Regions from separate parts of the Echinicola sediminis genome, predicted to be linked through region 1. Evidence: riboswitches for the same ligand, from Rfam matches in the RefSeq annotation. Region 1 holds a riboswitch; each other region holds the start of a gene.

Evidence for each region. Region 1 has a riboswitch for S-adenosylmethionine ahead of ACYVAA_RS03260 (trans-sulfuration enzyme family protein). Riboswitches for the same ligand answer to the same signal wherever they lie in the genome.
Region 2: another riboswitch for S-adenosylmethionine. It lies ahead of ACYVAA_RS00815 (homocysteine S-methyltransferase family protein); the one in region 1 lies ahead of ACYVAA_RS03260 (trans-sulfuration enzyme family protein).
Region 3: another riboswitch for S-adenosylmethionine. It lies ahead of ACYVAA_RS17750 (hypothetical protein); the one in region 1 lies ahead of ACYVAA_RS03260 (trans-sulfuration enzyme family protein).

The regions. Positions count from the first base shown of each region.
Region 1 is NZ_BAAHAP010000008.1:7,938-10,205, forward strand. Features, by position in the region: gene ACYVAA_RS03260 (trans-sulfuration enzyme family protein) at 1-868, opposite strand, end outside; SAM riboswitch class I at 1,005-1,114, opposite strand; gene ACYVAA_RS03265 (SGNH/GDSL hydrolase family protein) at 1,208-1,888, opposite strand.
Region 2 is NZ_BAAHAP010000002.1:13,602-15,869, forward strand. Features, by position in the region: gene metH (methionine synthase) at 1-214, opposite strand, end outside; gene ACYVAA_RS00815 (homocysteine S-methyltransferase family protein) at 220-1,263, opposite strand; SAM riboswitch class I at 1,331-1,433, opposite strand; gene ACYVAA_RS00820 (hypothetical protein) at 1,664-2,268, opposite strand, start outside.
Region 3 is NZ_BAAHAP010000085.1:1,344-3,611, forward strand. Features, by position in the region: gene ACYVAA_RS17745 (arginine decarboxylase) at 1-393, opposite strand, end outside; gene ACYVAA_RS17750 (hypothetical protein) at 597-1,082, opposite strand; SAM riboswitch class I at 1,207-1,318, opposite strand; gene ACYVAA_RS17755 (arginase) at 2,236-2,268, shown strand, end outside.

The DNA.
Region 1 (2,268 bases):
GGCTTTTCAGGAAGGGATATTTGACAAACTCGAGATCGCGGCTGTGTTGGAAAAAATCTGCCACTTTTAAGGCATTGGCACAATGTCTTTCCATTCGGACAGCCAAGGTTTCCATGCTTCGGGAAAGTATCCAGGCATTGAAAGGCGAAATGCTCGGTCCGGTATGGCGGGTGAAGAACTGCACCTCTTGGATAAGTTCTTTTTTGCCCAGAATCAGGCCTCCCAATACCCTTCCTTGTCCGTCGATGTATTTGGTGGCACTGTGGGCCACAATATCCGCTCCCCATTTGGCAGGCTGCTGAAGGTAAGGGGTGGCGAAACAGTTGTCGACCACCAAAATCAGGTTATGGGCTTTGGCAAATTTTCCCACCCACTCCAGGTCGATAACCTCCAGTCCTGGGTTGGAGGGCGTTTCAATGAACAACATTTTGGTGTTGGGCTGTACCAGCTTGTCCCAGTTTTCAATGTCAGAAATGTCACCATAGGTGGAAGTGATGCCCCATTTTGGGAAAACCCGGGTGAGCAATTGATGGGTAGAACCGAAAAGGGAACGGGAAGCAAGAATATGATCTCCCTGCTGTAAAAGGGAGGCTATGCTCCCAAACATCGCGGCCATTCCGGATGCAGTGGCAATTCCATCTTCAGTGTCTTCCAAGGCACAGACTTTTTCGATCAGGTCTGTACTGTTGGGGTTGGCATAGCGGGAATAGATGTTTCCGGGGATTTCATCGGCGAACATCTGACGGGCCTCTTCAGCACTTTCAAAGGTAAAGCTGGAGGTTAGGTAAATAGGGGCAGAGTGCTCTTTATGATTTGATTTGGAAGAAGCGATTCTGATGGCTTCGGTTTCAAAATGTTTATGTGACATAATTGCTGTTTCTTTTCAGAGTTAAAGTAAATGTTGATTGGGTGAAGGGACACGTTGCACACACATGGCGTACTTGCGTGAAATCCGGTGAGGGATAAGGAAAAAGGAAAGTGTTTGTAAGTGGTGCATAAAGTCTAATTTATAGTTCCCTAATTGATTATGGGGCAGGTATTGGCACCTTTCCAACGAGTAGGATGGTTGCCAGAGGGTCTTGGAGCCTGATCTCTCGCCTCTTCTTTATAAATCAGTTTCCTGAAGTCCTGCAAAATAAGGACAGCACGATTGAAATTCCAAACGATTTGATGTCTGTATCATGAAAATTGCCGAGAGGAATGGAATTTATGGTAGCAGTTCCTTGATGCTTTCTGCCCAAAGGTCATAGCCCTTTTTGTTTAGGTGCAATTGGTCACCTAGGAAAATGTCCTCCATTGGCTCCCCATCGGCATCCAATAAGATGTCCCATAGGTTGATAAAACTCACTTTTGCTGTTTGCTTGCAGTATTGTTCGAGTAGCTGGTTTAGCTCTTCGTACTTGTCTTTTAAATGCCATCTTGCAGGGCTTGGTTTTGGGCTGAGGAATACTATTTCAGCCTCTGGCAAGGTTTTACTGATTTTATCCGTCAGTTTTTTCATTGTACCCAGTACCGTTGTCGGTTTCTTTCCGCTGGCCAGGTCATTGTCTCCCTCGTAGATGAAGATTTTTTGGGGATGGTAACGGAAAATAAGTTCGTCTGAATAATACAGGAGTTCGTGGGTCTGCGACCCTCCAAAGCCCGTGTTGATGATGGTGAACTCAGGGAAGTAAGCGTTGAGGTCTTTCCATAGCCTTATGCTTGAACTTCCAGTAAAAAGAAAAACTGCGTTTTTATCTTCTGGTACAGGAGTGTTTTCGATGATCTCGCTGACTTCTTTTCGGAAGTGTTCCGGAGTTTCTTGTGCCAGGAGCAGCTGGGCAAGAAAAGTAAGGAACAATGTGGTGATGAAAATACCTTTTAGGGGCTGGAAGAAATTTCGTTTCATGGTTTTGATAAATAGGGTTTATGTATATCCGCAAAGACAACAGTAGCGCTAAATTAGCAAACCATTTCTCACAGCCTTGTCCACGGAGGCGGATAAGGCTGTGAGAAATAAATTTACTGGTGTAATTACGAATAATTGTAATTGGCTTTATTGCTTCTTTTGGTTTTTGGAAAAGTAAGGATAAAAATCTGTTTTTTTTATTTCTGGTCAGATTTGTGGTTTCAAAGATATCCCCAAATTACATGCTGCCGTAAATAGGCACATTGGAAAGTAGGTCATGGATAACGGACAATTTTCCGTACAGTTTAAGCTAATGACCGCTTTACTTTTCTGTAAATAAATACGGGGCGATGGAATGGTTTTTATACGGTTGAAGACCG
Region 2 (2,268 bases), on a different contig from region 1:
TACAGACGTCAAGTACCTGGGCGCCACCGCGTACCTGGTCAAGGGCCACTTCCAGGGCTTCATCAAACTGCCCATTTAATATCAAACGGGCAAATTTCTTGGAACCGGTAACGTTTGTTCGTTCCCCGATATTGACAAAATTCAACTCAGGGGTAAACACCAAAGGCTCTAAACCTGAGAGTTTTAACAGGTCATTGTATTTTTTTTTGTCCATTCCCACTATTCTTCTTCAGTTACAAATGCTAGTTTTCTGGGTTGGTATTTTTTGCTCGTTTCAGCAAGGGTTCTGATATGTTCCGGAGTCGTGCCGCAGCATCCCCCCAAAATATTGATCAGGCCATCCTGGAGAAATTCTTCCACTTGATCGGACATTTCTTTGGCCGTTTGGTCATACTGTCCAAACTCGTTGGGCAATCCGGCATTGGGGTAGGCGCTGACATAAAAGGGGGCTTTTTCAGCCAAGACCTTAAGATAAGGCCTCAGCTCTTTCGCTCCCAATGCGCAGTTGAGCCCTATGCTAATCAACGGAACATGTGACATGGAAATCATAAATGCTTCAGTGGTCTGTCCGGACAGGGTTCTTCCTGATGCATCGGTGATCGTTCCCGAGATCATAATGGGAATACCGCCTTCCTGTGGATCCAAAGGGATACCCTTTTCCTCATACACTTCCTGGATGGCATATAGCGCAGCTTTTGCATTCAAGGTGTCAAAGATGGTTTCCACCAAAAGGATGTCTGAACCACCGTCCAATAAGCCCCTCACCTGCTCGGCATATGCTTCTGCCAGTTGGTCAAAAGTGACCGCACGGTAACCGGGGTCATTGACATCCGGGGAGATGGAGGCTGTTCTGTTTGTAGGCCCGATGGCTCCCGCTACGAAACGCGGCTGGTCGGGGGTCTTTTCAGAATAGGCCAAAGCCACTTCCTTGGCAATTTTTGCCGATTCTACATTAAGCTCATAAGCCAAATGGGGCAGGTCATAATCTTCCTGAGCAATGGAAGTACTGCTGAAAGTGTTGGTCTCTAAAATATCCGAACCAGCTTTCAGGTACTCCTCGTGGATTTGTCTGATGACATCCGGTCTGCTTAGGGACAGCAAATCGTTATTGCCCTTAAGTGGCTTGGGGTGACTCTCCAAAGCAGGCGTCCTGAAATCCTTTTCATCCAATGTATAACGCTGGATCATGGTACCCATGGCCCCGTCGAGGATCAAAATTTTCTTTTTAAGCTGTTGGAGTAATATATCCGTTCTAGTATTCATGCTCATCTGTTCATCTAAAAGCTTATATCGAGCAAAGAACCGGAAGAAAAACTTGGCATTCATCTACCGCTCATCTATTCCTGTCTTTCACAGGATGGGAGTTAGCACCTTGCTAGATTCAGGTTGCTAAGACGTCATAGGGCCCTTCCCTCGGTCTTTCTCGATAAGCAATCCCAAAGTTAACAGGAAAAGATGGAAAACAATTGCAAATAGCAGAAATTATTTGCGGTGAGGCGATTTTGCTCATCCCGAAAATTCCACCAAACGACGGCCTTAGTGGAAAAACTTGGGTGACCTGATGTGCTGTGAAAGCTGACGCCCTCCTGCGGCGCTTTATAAACTGCTGATAGCGTTACAACTACCGCTTCTGGAAAACTTTTTACTTAATTGAAAGAAATTATTAAGGCCTTATTCCTACCCCCAATTGCAAATAGGGTCCGGCCATGTACTTGGCCATGCTCTGGTCAGCCAATCGGTACCTGGCCAGTGGGACTTCATATCCTCCGTATAGGGTGTAGACCAATGCTGCCTGGGTCTTTTTCGACAAGGGAGAAGCGTACGAAAAATAAACTTCAGGCTTTGCCATGGCGCCGGCATTTTTGAGTTCTCCATCATAATCCGGAAGATCGATCATTTCTGGAAAACCGATTTTGTATTTGTGCAGCATGGTATAGCGGATGTTGGCATAGCCAAGGCCACCGGTCACCCCCAGCTCCCAATTGTTCAGATCAAAGAGTTTTTTTCCAAAATTGCCATAAATCCTCAAGCTGTTCAGGTTGTGCACATAGGTTTCATTGGCCTCACCACTCATGCTGAGGTTAAATAGGTCCAAACCATAAAGTGTGCCCCGGTTTTCTCCAAGTATCTTTAGTCCGATATTGTATGGTGTACCGGAAAGCTTGCGGTATCCCTTTTCTTCCAAAAGGTTGTTAAGGGCATTGGGCTTGGTAAAATGCTGACCATAAAAAACATGAAAGCCCAAGGAAGCATCACGATAAAAGTAGT
Region 3 (2,268 bases), on a different contig from region 1:
GCCATTGCAGACGATGTAGGTATCTTTGGTGATTTTTCCTTTTTCGTACAGGCTCCTGACCAAGGGAATGTCAAAAGTAGAAGAGGTCTCGATATGAATATCATTCTTCAGGGCCTCATCCAGCACAAAACTGAAATGGGATGACTTGGTACAATAGCAATACGTGTATTTCCCGTGGTAATCATGGGCCTGCATGGCATTGTTGAAATAGGTCTTAGCATTTTGAATGCTTTCGCTGATCTTTGGCAGGTAAGTAAGCTTCAGCGGGGTACCATAGGTTTCTATGATCTCCATCAAATCCACCCCATTAAACAAGAGCTGATTATCTTCCACCTTGAACTCTTTGGTAGGAAAATCAAAAGTTTGCTGAATTAGGTCAATGTATTTGTTCATTAGGCTTCAAAGGTTAATGACTTAAGAGGGCGAAAATTGCACCAGATAATTGGGATTTCAAAAAGGTAACTTTCTTAAGTAAGAAAATATTTCATGCACCTCCAAATCCTAGGCCCTCTCATTCTGATTTAAAAAAACAAAAACTCCCTGACCGTGAGGCCAGGGAGTAGGATATGGTTATTGTTTCTGGTTTATTAATGCCTTCAGAATTTTAGATCGTTAAATAACAAGCGCTCTTCCAATTGGTGCTTCTCCTGATTGGCCAATACTTTTCTTAGCACTTGCTTGAACCTGATTTCTTCACCTACCATCTTGAAAACTTTCTCCACATATTTCTTGGCGATGGCTTCGTTGGATTTGTAAAACTTCAGGGTAAAGCTTCTGGTTTCATGGATATTTTCCAAAAACACTTCCTTGGGCTGGCCAGCCAGAACAATTCCCCTGAAAAGGGCATAATGCTCGGCCAATTCGCCAGTCAGGCTAAAGTAGATTGCTTGAAAGCTTTTGTTTGCTCCCGGAAAGTTCCCAAAATTAAAGGCCCCTTCCCCTTCTACCTGAACGGAATCATGTTCCTTCAACCAATCATGTACGCTGATGGATTCCTCCGTAGGAAGGTTCCGGATGACAGATTGAAAACTGAAAGTATTGGTGGATAGTGCTGAATTATAGTTAGAAGCTATTGCTGTCATGGTATTTCGTTTTTTAGTGTTACTAGTTTGTCTTTTTTGCCGCTATTGTTTTAGATCAACAATTGCAATGGATGATTTTCTTTTGCTGTAACTCCCGAATTCGTTGTGTGCCCATGTTTTTCATAATTTATAGGTCCTTAATTGATTGAGGCAGGATTTAGCACCTTTTCTCTGTCACGAGGGATAGGTTGCTATAGGTTCTCAGAGCCTGTTCTCTCCCCTATTCTTTATAAATTAGCTACTGGCCTTCGCTGGCGCTTCACTAATAACTTCACCAAAGGTACTACAATTTTTTATAAATACTAATATCCCTATAGATTTTGTAGGGTTTTATTTTTAAAAGTTTTTTCCCGCCTAACTTACAAGGGATCAAAAGCTAAGCTGCAGGCCTTCCTAAGCGCTTTTTACAGAATTAAGCCAAAAAAGTATTCTTACGATGATAATGGAATATATCCCCTGATTTAAAACCCTGGATAAACTATTATCAATTTCCTCTTTAATTGGTCTACTGGTCTATGTCCTTCGCCAAGATCGACATCTCCAAAGACCTGGGTTGGGCTACTCCCCAACTGAAAACCCACTGGCTATGCTATCAACTTTCCGACATTCAAACCTTAAACCCGAATTCCAAGACTTATAAAAAAGTAACGTACAATAGCTAACTTATGAACCTGAGTTCGATTTAAAAGCAGTGAAATAGGATCGCTGCGTCATTGCGAACCCTTTTGTGCTTGGGTAAGTGTGGGAGGAAAGGGTGCGGCAATCTTCTTATTATGAGATTCCCACAGCTTCCTTCTCGCAATCCTACGCCAAGCCTCGGAATGACGTCTTTGAAACTTGAACTGAGATTATGACATAAGTTAGATGGAAACATGCATTTGCTTATCTACGCCACGGCGCACAAGTATTACGGACTTAAAATGCTTTAAAATCAGTCGCTTTGCTTCCCGATTTATCGGGACTGATTTTCTTGCATTTTCAGTCCTTCCCGACAGTAGCCGGGACAGGCTATAACGAATCCTATTGCATAATCCGGGTTAAAACTTTCCAACTACTTATTAAATGCACATTTTTAACTACTTTTGTGGGATTATTTCGGCCTTTGAGAAGAGGGCCGATAAATTACCCAAATAAACCTTGAGATTAAATTCCTATGAGAAACATCGAGCTTGTCGAAGTAAGATCA